DNA from 4 places in the Arthrobacter sp. BL-252-APC-1A genome. Region 3 is predicted to be linked to each of the others. Evidence: riboswitches for the same ligand, from Rfam matches in the RefSeq annotation. Region 3 holds a riboswitch; each other region holds the start of a gene.
What was found. A riboswitch is a leader RNA that binds a small molecule or an ion and turns the genes downstream of it on or off. The one in region 3 is predicted to bind S-adenosylmethionine.

Region 1 (3,896 bases), on a different contig from region 3:
CACGTTCCGTCCAGATCCGCCTCGGCTGCAAACAAGAAGTTCAACGACATGCGCCAACCATGCTGCTCTTCTAGCTGGGTGTGGTCTTGGAAAGGTCGATCTGTGGAAAACGAAGCCGTGGGGAAACGGTGGAGTCGGTGGGCGGAAGCGAAGGCCGGGTCGTACCGAAAACCCTGCAGTTTGGGACATGCCTGCCAGTTTGGGACTTTCCTGACGCCGCGCCGCGCAGGAAAGTCCCAAACTGGCAGGGAAAGTCTCAAAGCGGAGGGAAACGCACTGATCACGTGTCCCGTGGTGCAGGGAAGTCCCGCAGTGCAAGGATCTGCTTGCATGTCATGTCTGAACCAGCGGGAAAGTCTCAAAGCAGAGGGTATTTGCTGGACGGCGAGCCCGAAACAGTCGGGAAGTCACAAGGCAGCGGGTATTTGATGACCGTTGAGCCCGAAACAGCAGGCTAAAGCCTCAGAACGGAAGAACGTCTTTTTGCACGGAAAACCCGCGGAAAATACGTCCCAATGCCCGGCACTCTGAAACAGTTCGGGGAGACCGTAGACCGGCTGTGTGTTGAGGGGTCCTCGAATTCGGGGGATTGCGGGCTGCATCCACGAAACGGTCTCGCATCGAAAACCCTCCACATTGGGACTTGCCCGCCAGTTTGGGACTTTCCTGCCGCGGCGCTGCGCAGGGTTGTCCCAAACTGGCAGAGTTGTCCCGAAGTGGAGCGAAATTGTGCCAGGGGTGTCCCAAAATCGCAGGGATGTCCCGAAGCGGAGAGAAATCGGCAAGCACCTCACCCATGCTGGAAACGCTCCAGTTTGGGAAAAATCGTCCCCGGCGTACCGGAGCGATTGTCACAAACCGGAGCGAATCAACCCAGAACTAGATCTCGACGAGACCCTTCTCCGTAGCGAAGGTGACAGACATGATGCCCGGGGTGCCCTTGGGGGAGACCCAGGTGACGTCCACGGATTCCAGCGGCTTCTCAACCGGCATACCCAGCCACTCGGTCACACGTTCGGCAGAGCCGGCGATCGTGAGCGACTCAAGGGAGACGGTTCCAGCGAAGGCACGGGACGGATGCAGGTCGGCCTTATCCTCATCCCAGCGGAGCATATACGGAACCTGCGGGTCTGCAATCAGTCCGTTGATGCCGATCTGGCGCCAGGTAAGTTCCTGGCCGTCGGGGAACTTGCGGTTGCCCGGAACGGAAGAGCGGCCAAGGCGTTCTTCGAAGGGAGCCAGGTCTTCCACGGCAACACACCAGCCCATCCAGCCGCCGCCGGCTTCAGAGCGTGCGCGCACGGCCTGCCCAAACGGAGCCTTGTCCGAGGCCGGATGGTTCAGTACCTCAACAACCTCAAGGTACTGGTGGTTGGCAAGGGGAATGATCATGTTGCGGGTGCCAAAGCGCGGGTGCACCCCGCCCTTGACGAAGTCGGTTTGAAGGGCAGCAGCAATGCGTTCCGTGGTGGCCAGCAGGCCGTCGGATTCGCAGGCATAAGAGACGTGATCCAGGCGCATGCGAACATCTTGGCACGTTGTGACCTGTGTCTCGACTAAGGCAAGCCTAAGCCGGTAACACGTCTTTTTCATGCTGCGTCATATGGGTTGCGCAACTGCTGGGGGGTTGGTTCTATGGGTACAGGTCATGAGTGCCAGCAGATAGCCCCGGCTTGCTGGCCGGCAACCCTCCAACCGCGGTGGGGTGCCCCGGGTGAAGACCTGGCCGTACGCAAACAGGCGTACCGGCAAGCGCGGGCCACACGTGTCGCTTCGGTGTACTCCGAACCAGACCCGGTGGGGCCCCTGGTCATAAAGGGAGCACAATGTCTGCCAACTGGTCCTTCGAAACCCGCCAGATCCATGCAGGTCAGGAGCCCGACGCCGTTACCGGCGCGCGCGCCCTGCCCATCTACCAAACCTCCTCCTTCGTCTTTCCCAGCGCCGAAGCGGCAGCAAACCGGTTCGCACTGGCTGAGCTCGAACCGATCTACACCCGGATTGGCAACCCCACCCAGGAAGCGGTGGAGAACCGTATCGCGTCCCTGGAAGGCGGACTCGGAGCGCTCCTCCTCGCCTCGGGCCAGGCGGCCGAAACCTACGCGATCCTCAACCTGGCGCAGGCCGGGGACCACATTGTGGCCAGCCCCAGCCTCTACGGCGGCACCTACAACCTCTTCAAGCACACGTTCAAGAAGTTCGGAATCGACGTCACCTTCGTCGCCAACCCGGACAACCTGGACCAGTGGCGGGAAGCGGTCCGTCCCAACACCAAGGCGTTCTTCGGGGAAGTTGTTTCCAACCCCCGCCAGGACGTGCTTGACATTGAGGGGATCTCCGCCGTCGCGCATGAGGCAGGTATCCCGCTGATCGTGGACAGCACCCTGTCCACGCCGTACCTGATCCGGCCCATCGAATGGGGAGCGGACATCGTGGTGCATTCGGCCACCAAGTACCTGGGCGGGCACGGCACGGTAATCGCCGGCGCAATTGTGGACTCGGGCAACTTCGACTTCGGTGCGGATCCGGAGAAGTTTCCAGGCTTCAACACCCCGGACGAGAGCTACAACGGCCTGGTTTACGCCCGCGATCTTGGGGCCAACGGCGTGCTGGGCGCGAACCTGGCATACATCCTCAAGGCCCGCGTGCAGCTGCTGCGGGATCTTGGCTCCGCGCTGTCCCCGTTCAACGCCTTCCTCCTGGCACAGGGCCTGGAAACGCTGAGCCTGCGCATGGAGCGGCACGTTGAAAACGCCGTCGCCGTCGCACAGTGGCTGGAAGCGCACGACGACGTCATCTCAGTTGCGTACGCAGGCCTTGAGTCGAGCCCGTGGTACGAACGCGGCCGGAAATACGGCCCCCGCGGAACCGGAGCGATCGTGTCCTTCGAGATCGAGGGAGGTGTGGAGGCAGGTAAACGCTTCGTCGATGCGCTGGAGCTGCACTCCCACGTGGCGAACGTGGGAGACGTGCGCTCCCTGGTGATCCACCCGGCGTCGACCACTCACAGCCAGCTTGGCGCCGAGGCGCAGGCAGCAGCGGGCGTGAGCCCTGGACTGGTGCGCCTCTCGGTGGGACTTGAGCACATTGATGACATCATCGCGGACCTCGACGCCGGTTTCCGCGCAGCCAAGGGAGCATGAAGTACAGCGTGACCACCTATCCGCCGGCACCGCAGCACTCCGTCCGCACACTCGACGGGGTGCTGCAGTATGCCCCAATCGGTGACCTTGAACTGGAAACGGGAGGGGTGCTCCCGGACGTGGTCCTTGGCTACGAGACCTGGGGGACGCTGAACAGTGACGCGTCCAACGCCGTCCTGATTCCGCATGCCCTGACCGGCAGCACCCACGTAGCGCAGGGCAGCACGGACGAGCCCGGCTGGTGGGACGGGCTGGTGGGCCCGGGCAGGACCATCGACACCAACAGGTTCTACGTTGTCTCCATCAACATGGTCGGCGGCTGCTACGGGTCCACGGGCCCGGCGTCGGCGGACCCGGAAGGACTTCCGTGGGGATCCCGCTTCCCGTTCGTGACAATCCGGGATTCCGTGCACGCCGAAGCGCGCCTGGCCGACCAGTTGGGAATCCGCCGCTGGCATACGGTCCTGGGAGGATCCCTGGGCGGTGCACGGGCACTGGAATGGGCTGCCACGGAGCCGGAGCGGGTGGCCCGGTGCGCAGTGATAGCTGCGACGGCGGCAAGCACCGGTGAGCAGATTGCCTTTGCCCAGGCCCAGGTGGCAGCCATCCGGCTGGACCCGGATTACAACGGCGGGGACTACTACAACGGCCGTGCCCCGCTGGCCGGACTGGGCCTGGCCCGGCGGATTGCGCACATCACCTACCGCTCCGAGGCCGAGCTGCAGTACCGCTTCGGGAGGACGCCGCAGCCGG
Region 2 (3,896 bases), on a different contig from region 3:
GCAGGATGCCGGATTCGATCATCATCCGCACTGCGGCTTCGGTGAGGTAGCCGGTGGGAGTTGCAGGCTTCACGATCGTCGGTACGCCGGCGATGAAGGCAGGGGCGAACTTTTCCAGCATGCCCCAGACAGGGAAGTTGAACGCGTTGATCTGCACGGCGACGCCCGGGATGGACGTGTAGATGTGCTCGCCAATGAAGGAGCCGTCCTTGGACAGGACCTCAGCGGTGCCGTCGATCACCACGGTGGAGTTCGGAAGCTCGCGGCGGCCCTTGGAACCGAAGGTGAAGAGGACGCCGATGCCGCCGTCGATGTCCACCAGGGAGTCAATCTTGGTGGCGCCGGTGCGTGCGGAGATCTCGTAGAGTTCCGGGCGGCGTCCGTTGAGGTACTGCGCCAGTTCCTTCAGCTTCAGTGCCCGCTGGTGGAACGTGAGGCCGGCGAGGCCACGGTGGCCCACCGTGCGGCCGTGTTCGACGGCTGCGGCGGTGTCCAGGCCGTCGGTGCTGACCAGTGCCAGCAGCTCGCCCGTGGAGGCGTCGCGGACTTCAGCGGGGTTGGCCGAGGTGCCTTCCGGGGTCCACCATTCGTCCTGGACGAAACTGGGGACGACTTGCACGTCTATGGCGGTTGAGGTCATCTTTGACGGACCCTTTCGATACTGGACGTTCATTTTCCAGTCCGGACCGGTTCCGCTGGCCGCAGCTGCGGCGGCGCAGGCCGATAACTGACCGGACGGTCGGTAATGAATCCAGCCTACATGAGAGTGCCCTGCGGCACATCACCCAAAAGCGGACCGGCCCATACTTTTCCTCCCCGCTCCGTTCGTCCTCTTCGTATTCCGCCGCAGGAGGCCGGCCGCTACCGTGGGCGGTTACGCGGCACTGCACTGCAGACGACGACGGCGGAAGGCAGGAACATGTTCCAGTTACGCAAGTGGGGACGGGCAGCGGCGCTGCTGTCCGCAGGATGCCTGCTCACGGCAGGGTCCCTGGCCGTACCCGCGGCGGACGCGGCAGGTGCTCCCCCGGGCTGGACCGCAGCCGGTACCGGAGCCGACCGCGACCGCGGCCACCACGGGCCCCACAAGGGGTGGGACCGCGGGCCCAAAAGGACAGTTGATTACGTAGCACTTGGGGATTCGTATGCCGCCGGATTCGGCGGCGGAGCAGTCCTCGATGCCTGCGGCCGCACCGCCGAAGGCTACCCGGCCCTGTTGGATGAACTCCGCAGGATTGAACTGGACGCTGATGTCACCTGCGGCGGCGCGACGGCGGCCAGCACCCCTCCCTCAGCGCCCGCAGGCCCCGTGGACCTGCCGGAACAAATCGCATCCCTGCAGGCTGCAGGCAGCATCGACCGGAACACCGACCTGGTCACGCTGACCATCGGCGGCAACGATGTGCGGTTCGGCGAAGTCGTGGCAGCCTGCGCCGGTGCCCAGCTCCCGGCCACCTGCGCTCCGGCACTCGCGGCGGCACAGGAATACGCGGAAACAACCCTCGCACCCCAGGTGCGCCAGTCCCTCGGGCAAATGCGGGCCCTGGCACCCCGGGCGGAGCTGGTTCTGACCGGCTACCCGCACCTGTTTGACGGGGCCGGTGTTCCCGGGCTTCTGAACCCTGACGCCGCAGCGCTTTTCAACGCCGGAACAGACGCACTGAACGCGGTTCTCGCCGCCCAGCTGCCGGACCGCGGGTCCACCTATGTTGACGTGGTGGACGAGTTCGCCGGCCACGGCATCGGCTCAGCCGATCCGTGGATCATCTACGCAAACAGCCCGTTCGCCCTGCATCCAAATGCCACCGGCTACCGCGAGGGTTACCTGGCCGCCATCACCGCGGATGTGGACCTGCACCCCGGCGGCGGCCATCCCTGCCGCGGCCGCCGCTGAGCAGTACCGTTCACGCACCTGAGACGACGGCGGTGCCCACCAGACGCGGGCGCCTCCGTCGTGCAGTGAGGTTCGGAAGGAGGCCCGGGCCGTCTGTATGTACGGGTGTCCCCGCGGCCTGCTAACGTAATCAGTGCTTCACGAGACATGGCCTCCGCACCCGCAGGGTGTGGAAAAGCTCCGACTGGCCATGCACCAACCCCAATGTTCGGCGGGTGGTTCGGATGACGAAGCGGCCCGCGTCCAACCGGAGCGGGCAAGGACACTCATCTCGAAGGACACGCTGTGATTCCCTCCAGTGACCCCCGCTGCACCGCATTTGCCCCCGGCCACAAGATCCATTGGATCCATGGCGGCCGCCTCATGAAGTACGACGACTGGATCGACGTCGAGGTCCACGCCGACCCGGAACTGGACCTGATCTGCCTGGTGCTCGATGGACGGCAGCAGATCATGTGGCACCACGACGTTCCTCTGCTGGCCGAGGCCCTGGCCGCCAGCCCCGGGACGCCCCAGTGGTGCCCCCGGTATTCCTCGCTGATGGTCCCGGGCGCTTTTGAGGGCCGGAACAGGAGCTCTTTTTTCTACTTGGCCACCACGGAAAGGGTTTTCCCATGCAGGGGCCGGCTTCCGCGCAATGACATAACCATGCAGGACCAGTCTGCTTAGAAGTCCTCCTGCAGCAGCCGGGACCGGAGCCGGGCGAGGGTTCCCTCACCGGCACCGGCCCGGCGCAGGTAGGCTGCGGCGTCGAAGTTCCGCAGCATATCCAGCAGCTCCGCTTCGGCGGAGCCGGCGCGGGCCGCGAGCTCGGAGTCGTCCAGCGGCCGTTCCCTCGGCCGCTGCTGGGTGCGGTGCCAGTCGTTGATGCCGGTCAGCGCTTCCCGGTAGTCGGCTGCGATCTCCCCCGGCGCCACGCCGGCCAGGTCCAGCAGCAGGGCGGCGACGAGTCCCGTACGGTCGCGACCGGCTGAGCAGTGCAGTACGACGCCGCCGGGCGGCGCATCAGCGACGGCGCGGGCGATTGCCGCGAACTTTTCCGGCCAGCGGCGCAGGTTCTCCGGGTAGAACCGGGGTGAGCTCATGTACGGTCCGGTCAGCGCGGTGAAGTCAGGATCGTCCGCTTCCTGGGTAGGCAGATTCAGGAACCGGATTCCGGTAACAGCCGACGGGGGGACTACGGGATCCGTGTCGCGGCGCCCGATCTCGGAACTGTTGCGCAGGTCAACTACCGTCCGCACACCGGCGTCGTATGCCTGCTGCCAGCCGCGGGCGGTGAGCCATTCGGAGCGGCCCATCCGGTACACACGCCCGGGCTGAATGTGCGAGTTGGCTGCGGGAATTCCGCCCAGGTCCCGGGCATTGGCAGCGCCTTCCCAGTCCACGTTCCGGCTCCTCGGCTCACCCATGCCTCCAAGACTAGGCGGACCCACGCCCAGCCAGCCTCCGCAGGCCCCAGCCAGTCATACTTGACCCTGACACTGTGGAAGGCAGGAGAACTGGACCATGTTATCCATCGGAGCGTTCGCGCAGATCGGCCAGGTAACCCACCGCATGCTTCGGCACTGGGATACTTCCGGCCTGCTCGTACCTGCCCACGTGGATGTTTTCAGCGGCTACCGTTCCTACGATCCAGCCCAGCTTGAACGGCTGCACCGGATCGTCGCACTGCGTTCCCTGGGCTTCGGGCTGGAGGACATCTCCGCCATGCTCGACTCCGGCGTGGACTCAGGGCGAATCGCCGCCCTGCTGCGCCTGAGGCGGGCAGAGGTCGCAGAGGAGGCACGGATTGCTGCCGCACGGCTCATCGACGTGGAGCGCAGGCTCCATCTCATCGAAAAGGAAAAGCACATGGCCCAGATCGAAATCATTGAAAAACCCCTTCCGGCGCTCCGCCTCGCTGCCCGCCAGGCAATGGTGGCCGAACAGCCCGAGGTCCCCGGCGTCGTCGGACCCCTCTTCGACAGCGTCGCCGCACTGCTGGCTCCATCCGGCGCCCCGT
Region 3 (3,896 bases):
CCACAGCGGTCCACAGCTGGGGCGTCAGGGGTATCAGGTCTTCCATGTCAGCCCAGCTCCGTTACCTTGATGCCATGCCCGACGGCGGCCAGGGCGCCGTCGATCGCCTGGTCGGCGCCCTTGAGCGCCAGGGTCAGATGGCCGAACGCCCGGCCTGATATGTCATTGATGCCGCCGTACACCAGCTCAAAACCGACGCCGGCAGCTGCAAGTTCCAGGAACACCGCAGCCTGGGAACTGTGCCCGTCACGGAAGGAAAGAGTCACCATCCGCCCCTCGTGCCGGGAACGCAGCGTACGCACCTCCTCAGCTGACGGAATCCCCCGGACCACGGTGGAGACGAACCGGCGCGAGGACTCTTCCCGCGGGTTGGAGAAAACCTCGAACACGCCGCCCTGTTCAACGATCCTCCCGGCGTCCATCACGGCGACCCGCGTGGCGAGGTCCTTGATGACCTCCATCTCGTGGGTAATCACCACAATGGTGATCCCCAGCTCCCGGTTCACCCTGCGGAGCAGGGCCAGGACTTCCTGGGTTGTTTCGGGATCCAGCGCCGAGGTCGCTTCGTCCGCGAGCAGAATCTTCGGGGAGGCTGCCAGTGCCCGGGCGATGCCCACCCGCTGTTTCTGCCCGCCGGAAAGCTGTTCAGGATACCTGCCGGCTTTATCCGTGAGCCCAACGAAGGCCAGGAGCTCATTGGTCCGGGCAGTGATCTCGTCTTTGCTGCGCCCGGCAACACGAAGCGGGTACGCGATGTTGCTGCGAACGGTCTTGGAGTTGAAAAGGTTGAACTGCTGGAAGATCATTCCAATGTCCAGCCGCAGGCTTTTAAGTTTGCGCTCGGGCACACCGGATACCGCGCGGCCATCCACTGTGATCTCTCCCCCGGTGGAAGCCTCCAATCCGTTGATGAGCCTAACCAGGGTGCTTTTGCCTGCTCCGGAATACCCGATGATGCCGAAGATCTCCCCGGCTTCTATTTCAAGGCTGATGTCCTGCAGCGCCGTAACCGGGGGCTCGCCCCGGCGGGCAGGCGGATAGGTCTTGGAGACGTTCCGCAGTGAAATGAGAGCCATTGCTGTTCCTTGTCCGACAGGCTGCGCGGGCCGGTCCGGCAGCGCCGAACCGGCCCGCGGGCGGATTGCCTACTGTTCTTCGATGTCCTTCTGGACGTCGGCCAGTGAACTGCGCAGGTCTTCGACCGGCACCTTGAGGAACTCAGCGGTGTTGCCTGAAGCCTTCTGCACTCCGTCCTGCACGGCCTGCGTGTTCTGGTAGATCTCCACCAGCTTCAGGTAGGTCTCGTTGTTCTCTTCCCCGGAACGTGCAGCGAAAACGTTCACATACGGGATCGCCTTGGGATCGGAGGGATCGTCCTGGGCAATGGCGTCAGCGGCACTGAGCCCGGCATCCTCGACGAAGTCGTTGTTGATGATCGCCGCGGCGACGTCCGGAAGCGACGTCGGTGTGAGGGATGCTTCGAGCGTAGTGACCTTCACCTTGGACTTGGCCTCATCGACGTCATCGAGCGTGGAGAAGGCGCTTCCGCCGTCGGCCAGGGTCACCAGTCCTGCGGACTGCAGCACCAGCAGCCCGCGGGCCAGGTTGCTCTCGTCATTGGGCACCGCCACAGTGGCGCCGTCGGGGATCTCCTCCACCGAGTCGTATTGCGTGGAGTACAGACCCAGCGGGTAGATGGCGGTGGATCCCACCGGAACCAGGTCCTCCCCGGCAGAGACGTTATACCGGGCAAGGTAGATGATGTGCTGGAACTGGTTCAGGTCCAGTTCGCCCTCGGTGAGAGCGGGGTTGGGCTGGGTGTATTCCGCGAAGTCGATGATTTCGACGTCGATGCCTTCCGCTTCGGCAGCTTCCTCGTAGGTTGCCCAGTACGGATCACTGGCACCCACGACGCCGATCTTTACGGTTCCTTCGTCACCTGCTGCAGAGCCGCAGGCTGCGATGCCCAGGACTAAGAGGGGTGCAGCGGCCAGAGACAGGAGTTTCCTGCTGATTTTCATGGTTCGGTTCTCTCCGGTGGGTTCACGGCGGGCCGTGAACGATGGGGCGCAGGCCGCTGTGAGGGCAGTGCCGGCGCCGTACTTGCCCCGCGGGGATGTCCGCGGCAGGGCCGAATCTTCACCTGGAGCACCCCGCTACGACGAGAGGGTTGCTGTCCAGCCGGCCAGGGCCGATGGCTGGAGCTCTTGATTCTTCCCCCACAGTAGGGACCGGAAGATACGATGGCCACCGGCGCGACATCCGGCGTCGTGCGGCGTCACACGGTGAATTCCAGCGAAATGCAACGTCTCACAGGAGAGAAGGAAAAATGAGCCAGCTGCCCGAAACACAGCCGAGCCCCGGGGATATCTTCGACTTGGCCGCCTCTCATGGCCTGACGCTGGATCCGGGCAGTGTCAGCTTCAATGAAGCCGGCCTGGATTACCGCGTCGCCTTCGCCACGGAGGCCGGCACTGGCCAGGAGTGGGTACTGCGGCTCCCGCGACGCCCCGACGTCGCAGCAAACCAGGCGCGTGAACAGGCAATCCTGGACTTTGTGCGTCCGCGGCTGGGTGTCGCCGTGCCGGACTGGAAAATCCAGGAATCCGATCTGGTGGCCTACCCTCTGCTGCCTGGAACGCCGGGCCTCACTATGAACGCGGAGAACCAGCCGAACTGGCATTTCGATCCGACCTCCGCGAAATACCTTGAGTCCCTGGCAGCGCTGATAGCTTCCCTCCACACGATGGATCCCGCTGCCGCCGCGGCAGCGGGTATTCCGTCAGAGAATCCTGAGGCAGTCCGCGGGTACTGGGCTGAGAACCTGGAAAGGGTGGAGGGCGAATTCCGGATCGATTCTGCCCTGCTCTCCGGCTGGCGGCGGTGGCTGGACGAGGACGGTCTGTGGCCGCAGCGGGTGGTCCTGACCCACGGGGAGCTGTACCCGGCGCATCTGCTGCTCGATGAAACAGACCGGATCGTCTCCGTTCTGGACTGGACCACGGCCAAGGTCAGCGATCCGGCACTGGAGTTCATGTACGTCCAGCTCATCTCGCCGGACTCTTTCGACGCTGTGGCGCGCGCCTACCAGGACGCGGCCGGCGTTGCCGAGCCGCGCCTGGCAGAACGCTGCACCGCTTTGATCGCTGCAGGGCCGCTGAACTATGCAATGTTTGCGCTGACCACCGGTCAGGCCGAACATCGGGAAGCTGCCCAGGCCCAGCTGCTGCAGGTCTAGGAACCGCAGCTGCCGGGCACGGCACCTAGCTCCGGGCCGGAGCATCCTCAGCCGGTGCTTCGCCTTCGCTCTCGGGGAGCCCGTGGTGCGGGCCGTGGCCGCCACGTTCCCCGTGGCCGTCTTTGCTGTTCCCCTGGCCGGCGTCTTCCTTGCCGGAGCCGTCCTTGCCGGACCTGCCGTCATCGTCCGGCCCGCCGTCACGCTCCGGCCGGTCCGGCCGCGCCGAGCCGCTGTCCTGCGAGTCCTCGTCCTGAATGTCCTCGTCCTGAATGTCCTGGCTCCCTGAATCCTTATTTTGGGAATCCCTGCCCTCAGTATCGTTGTCCTGCGGCAGGTCTCCGTGATCGCCGTGCTTAGGACGCTCCGGACGCTCGCCGTCGAGTTCGGACGTGACCGACGCAGGTTCCGTGTTATCCGCAACGGCCATACCCGTGAAGAAAGTGCCGGTCAGCAGGCCGGCAGCTGCCAGGCCACTGGCACTCCAGACAATGATCTTCTTGGCTTTGCTGCCAATCTCCATGGTTGCTTTCACCTTCGCAAACAGAGTGTGGATACCTACGTTTTCTATCCAACCGGGTCTTTCTTCGAAGTTTCTTAGAAGTCCGCCTTAGTCCAGCGGAAGGCGAACCGTCAGCGAGGCGCCCATGCCGTGGCCCGG
Region 4 (3,896 bases), on a different contig from region 3:
GACGTCACGGAGGTCCTGACGGCGGGGGCGGCCGAGCTGTGAGCCGTGGCGGGCCATTGACCGCCTCCCCTGGCGCTCCTACCGTTGAGGGACCCCCAGCCTCCAGGTAAGGAGAACCCCATGGATCCATCAGCCGAAGCTTCAGGACGTGTGCTTTCCGCCGACGGAACGCCTATTGCGTGGCAGCGCCGGGGGGAAGGGCCTCCGCTGGTGGTGGTGGATCCCGTCATGATGGACCGGACCACCTCGGGGATGGCAGGTGTTGCCGAACTGCTGGCCGCAGGCCACACCGTCTACACGTATGACCGCCGAGGCAAGGGCGAGAGCGGGGACGGGGAGGAGTACACCCCGGAATCCGAGGTGGACGACCTGCTGGCCGTGGTGGAAACCGCCGGCGGCACGGCCGATCTGCTGGGAACCTCCTCCGGCGCCGTCCTCGCGCTCCGGGCTGCCTCGGAGTCCGCGGTCATCTCCAGCGTCATCGCCGTGGAACCTCCGCTCACCGGGGACACTGACGAAGATCCGGACATCCGCCCTGAGCTGGATGAGCTGGTTGCGGCAGGTGACCGGGCAGGAGCCGTTCGGCTGTTCCAGGAGTCCATCGGAGTGCCGGCGGAGATCATCGAGGCCTCGGACCCGGCTCCGTTTGAGCCGGCGGCTCACACCATCTCCTATGACCTGACCCTGCTGCTGGAAACCGACGTGCGGTCCCTGACCGGAATCCGCGTGCCGGTGCTGGTGCTGGCGAGTTCCGGAAGTGATGACCGGCTGCGCGAATGGGCGCGTGAGACTGCCGAGCTGCTGCCCGACGGGTCATTCCAGCTGCTGGAGGGCAGCTGGCACGGGCTGGATGACCAGACCCTGGCCGCCGCCGTCGACGCTTTCCTGGAATAGGTCCGCAGTCTGCCGCGTTTGTACCCTGCGTAGGGTGGGAGCCCTGCAGAGACTCAAAGGAGAGACCGCATGGTGCACCTCAACGATCCCGAGGTCATTACCCGGCTGCTCACGGCCAAGGGCCGCTGGGCGGTAGTGGGCCTTTCGAACAATCCGGCCCGTCCCGCCGTCGGTGTTTCACGGTTTGTCCGGGATTCCCTGGGCATGGAGATCATCCCCGTGAACCTTTCCGGGCAGGCCGTCCACGGCCAGCAGGGCTACAGCAAGCTGGCGGACATCCCCGGCCAGGTGGACGTTGTGGATTGCTTCGTGAATTCGGCCAAGGTGGGAAACATCGTGGACCAGGCCATTGCAATCGGCGCCAAGGCCGTGTGGCTGCAGCTGGGCGTGGTCGATGAAGACGCCGCGAAGCGCGCCGCAAACGCAGGGCTCGACGTCGTCATGAACACCTGCCCGGTCATCGAGGCCGGAAGGTTTGGACTCTAGCGACGGAACATCAGACGCTGTCCTGGATCCGCTGGTCCACGGGCAGCGCCCGGTACGCTTTCCAGGCCTGAATCATCTGATCGCGGCTGCCGCCGGGATGTGCTGCATGCCAATGCCTGGAGAAGCGGTTCAGTTCAAACTGCGGGCTGATCGGCCGCGGGGCGGCATCCCGGGTGGCGTGCCAGTGGTCCAAGGCGGCCGCCAGCGTTGCGGTGCCGTCATTGGCGGCAAAGAACTCCCGCATCGGCGCATCGAACCGGAACCCGGGCCCGAGGGCGTGGACGAAGAACTCCCGCAGCACCTGGCTGCACGGATGTCCCGCCGGAATCACGGTGTGGATGGTCAGCGGCGGTACGAGCCGCTGCCGGGACATGTGAGGCCTGCCGGCCGGGGGAGGAAGCGGTGTGCCCGCCAGGAATGCGGCGATGCGTTCTGCCAGCTGCTCCTTTGAACCGGCAGCGGATATCTCCTGCGTGCGCGCGAACGCCTGCAGCTCTTCCTTTAGCCAGTACCAGCGGCGGAATTCGGCCGGCCCAAGCGAGGGCGAAAGGGCGGGGCGTTCCGTAGGTGTCACGTTCCCATCCTCGCGGATTCCCAGGAGAATCAGTGCTCCCGCGCCGCAGGACGCCCGTGAGTCTGCGCGGGTGGCGCGTGGGTTGGGGCAGGGACCCCCACGGACGTAACAAAACGGATTGTGACGCCGCTGCGCGTTACGCACCGACGCATTCGGCCGCACGGGGAAATCTTCTGGCCCCGCCGGTGCCTGGGCGGTTTAGATAGTCCCGTAACCATCCAGAGCGGCTGAGAGACCTGGCTCCGTGACGCCGCAGCAACCCCCTTCCGCGGGCTTTCCGCTGAAGAAGGGTGCTACCGCCAGGACCGATGGAGAAGCACCTGCTCTTTGCGGTCCGCTGCCCCGTGCCTTCCGCACGGCTGCGTGAGCCTGCGGAGGCGTGCACCTCTTCCCGGGCTCAGACCGCAGGAGGACAGCATGATCCGGATCGAAAACGTCTCTACCGTCTTTGGGGGCGGTGAATCGGCCTTCACGGCAGTGGACAACGTCACCCTGTCGATCCCCAAGGGAAGCATCCAGGGCATTATCGGGTTCTCCGGTGCCGGTAAATCCACCCTGCTGCGCAACATCAACCTGCTGGAACGCCCAACGTCCGGCCGCGTGCTCGTGGATGGAACGGACCTCACCAGTCTGGGTGATGCCGAGCTTCGGGCAGCCCGGCATGAGATCGGCATGATCTTCCAGCACTTCAACCTGCTGAACAACCGGACCGCGGCGCAGAACGTGGAGCTCTCGCTCAAGTTCGCCGGAGTGAAGAACGCCGCCGAACGCCGCGCCCGCGCACTGGAGGCGCTCGCCGTCGTCGACCTCTCGGAGAAAGCGGGGACCTATCCGGCCAAGCTCTCCGGCGGGCAGAAGCAGCGTGTTGCAATTGCCCGTGCCCTGGCCACCCGGCCCAAGGTGCTGCTGTGCGACGAACCGACCTCCGCTGTCGACCCGCGGACCACTGCCTCCGTGCTGCAGTACCTCAGCGACGTCAACGCACGGTTCGGCATCACGATCGTGGTGGTGACCCATGAAATGAACGTCATCAAGGCCATCGCGGACAACGTGGCCGTGATGGAGGAAGGCCGGGTCGTGGAACAGTTCGCGCTCGCGGAGCTGGCCCGGCCCGGGTTCACGCCGGCCACCGCAATCGGCCGGTACCTGATCTCCGATGAAATCACCCTGGACCGGGCTGCCGGCCGGGAAGGAGCCCGCGTTGCTTGAGCGAATTGCCGAAGTCTGGCCGGAACTGCTCGCCGCGCTGGGGCAGACCGGCACCATGCTGCTGGTCGCGATCCCGCTGGCGGTGCTGATCGGCACCCCGCTGGGGGTGCTGCTCTACTCCCTTGGGCCGGACGGGCTGGGGCACAAACCGCGGCTGCACCGGGTCCTGGACTCCCTGGTGAACCTGGTGCGTTCCTTTCCGTTCCTGATCCTGCTGATCGCGATCATCCCGTTCACCCGGTTCGTGGTGGGAACAACCATCGGCACCGCAGCCGTGATCGTGCCGCTGACCATCAATGCCATCCCGTACTTTGCCCGGTTCGTGGAGCAGAACATCACCGCGCTCGGCGGCGGGGTAGTGGAAGCGGCCCGCTCCATGGGCGCCACCCGCGGGCAGATTGTGCGGGACGTGCTGCTGGTTGAAGCCCGTCCGGCCCTGATCAGCTCGGTGACCATCATGACGGTCAGCTTCATCTCCTACTCCGCCATGGCCGGCCTGGTGGGCGGCGGGGGAATCGGCGACTTTGCCATCCGCTACGGCTACTACCGCTACGAGACCGGGCTGATGCTCACTGCCATTGTGCTGATGGTCCTGCTGGTCCAGGCCGTGCAGCTGGGCGGCTCCTGGCTCTCCCGCCGCGCCGACAAGCGCCTCTAGCCTTCCCGCTCCTACTGAAAGTTACTTCCATGAGCATTCCCAGTACCCGTTTTCCAGGCGGGCGTCCGCGCCTTC

Region 1: another riboswitch for S-adenosylmethionine. It lies ahead of FYJ28_RS08125 (bifunctional o-acetylhomoserine/o-acetylserine sulfhydrylase); the one in region 3 lies ahead of FYJ28_RS01350 (MetQ/NlpA family ABC transporter substrate-binding protein).
Region 2: another riboswitch for S-adenosylmethionine. It lies ahead of FYJ28_RS03155 (hypothetical protein); the one in region 3 lies ahead of FYJ28_RS01350 (MetQ/NlpA family ABC transporter substrate-binding protein).
Region 4: another riboswitch for S-adenosylmethionine. It lies ahead of FYJ28_RS09040 (methionine ABC transporter ATP-binding protein); the one in region 3 lies ahead of FYJ28_RS01350 (MetQ/NlpA family ABC transporter substrate-binding protein).

Annotation. Positions count from the first base shown of each region.
Region 1 is NZ_VULS01000004.1:160,299-164,194, forward strand. Features, by position in the region: gene FYJ28_RS08115 (hypothetical protein) at 1-50, opposite strand, end outside; gene FYJ28_RS08120 (VOC family protein) at 880-1,521, opposite strand; SAM riboswitch class IV at 1,645-1,761, shown strand; gene FYJ28_RS08125 (bifunctional o-acetylhomoserine/o-acetylserine sulfhydrylase) at 1,827-3,143, shown strand; gene metX (homoserine O-acetyltransferase MetX) at 3,140-3,896, shown strand, end outside.
Region 2 is NZ_VULS01000002.1:90,439-94,334, reverse strand. Features, by position in the region: gene paaZ (phenylacetic acid degradation bifunctional protein PaaZ) at 1-640, opposite strand, end outside; gene FYJ28_RS03160 (SGNH/GDSL hydrolase family protein) at 920-1,894, shown strand; SAM riboswitch class IV at 2,031-2,163, shown strand; gene FYJ28_RS03155 (hypothetical protein) at 2,180-2,563, shown strand; gene FYJ28_RS03150 (tyrosine-protein phosphatase) at 2,560-3,303, opposite strand; gene FYJ28_RS03145 (MerR family transcriptional regulator) at 3,401-3,896, shown strand, end outside.
Region 3 is NZ_VULS01000001.1:279,102-282,997, reverse strand. Features, by position in the region: gene FYJ28_RS01360 (methionine ABC transporter permease) at 1-46, opposite strand, end outside; gene FYJ28_RS01355 (methionine ABC transporter ATP-binding protein) at 48-1,076, opposite strand; gene FYJ28_RS01350 (MetQ/NlpA family ABC transporter substrate-binding protein) at 1,146-2,021, opposite strand; SAM riboswitch class IV at 2,095-2,213, opposite strand; gene FYJ28_RS01345 (macrolide 2'-phosphotransferase) at 2,330-3,238, shown strand; gene FYJ28_RS01340 (hypothetical protein) at 3,264-3,758, opposite strand; gene FYJ28_RS01335 (sensor histidine kinase) at 3,846-3,896, opposite strand, start outside.
Region 4 is NZ_VULS01000005.1:30,087-33,982, reverse strand. Features, by position in the region: gene FYJ28_RS09055 (alpha/beta fold hydrolase) at 121-894, shown strand; gene FYJ28_RS09050 (CoA-binding protein) at 964-1,380, shown strand; gene FYJ28_RS09045 (hypothetical protein) at 1,391-1,954, opposite strand; SAM riboswitch class I at 2,166-2,269, shown strand; gene FYJ28_RS09040 (methionine ABC transporter ATP-binding protein) at 2,372-3,163, shown strand; gene FYJ28_RS09035 (methionine ABC transporter permease) at 3,156-3,821, shown strand; gene FYJ28_RS09030 (LLM class flavin-dependent oxidoreductase) at 3,851-3,896, shown strand, end outside.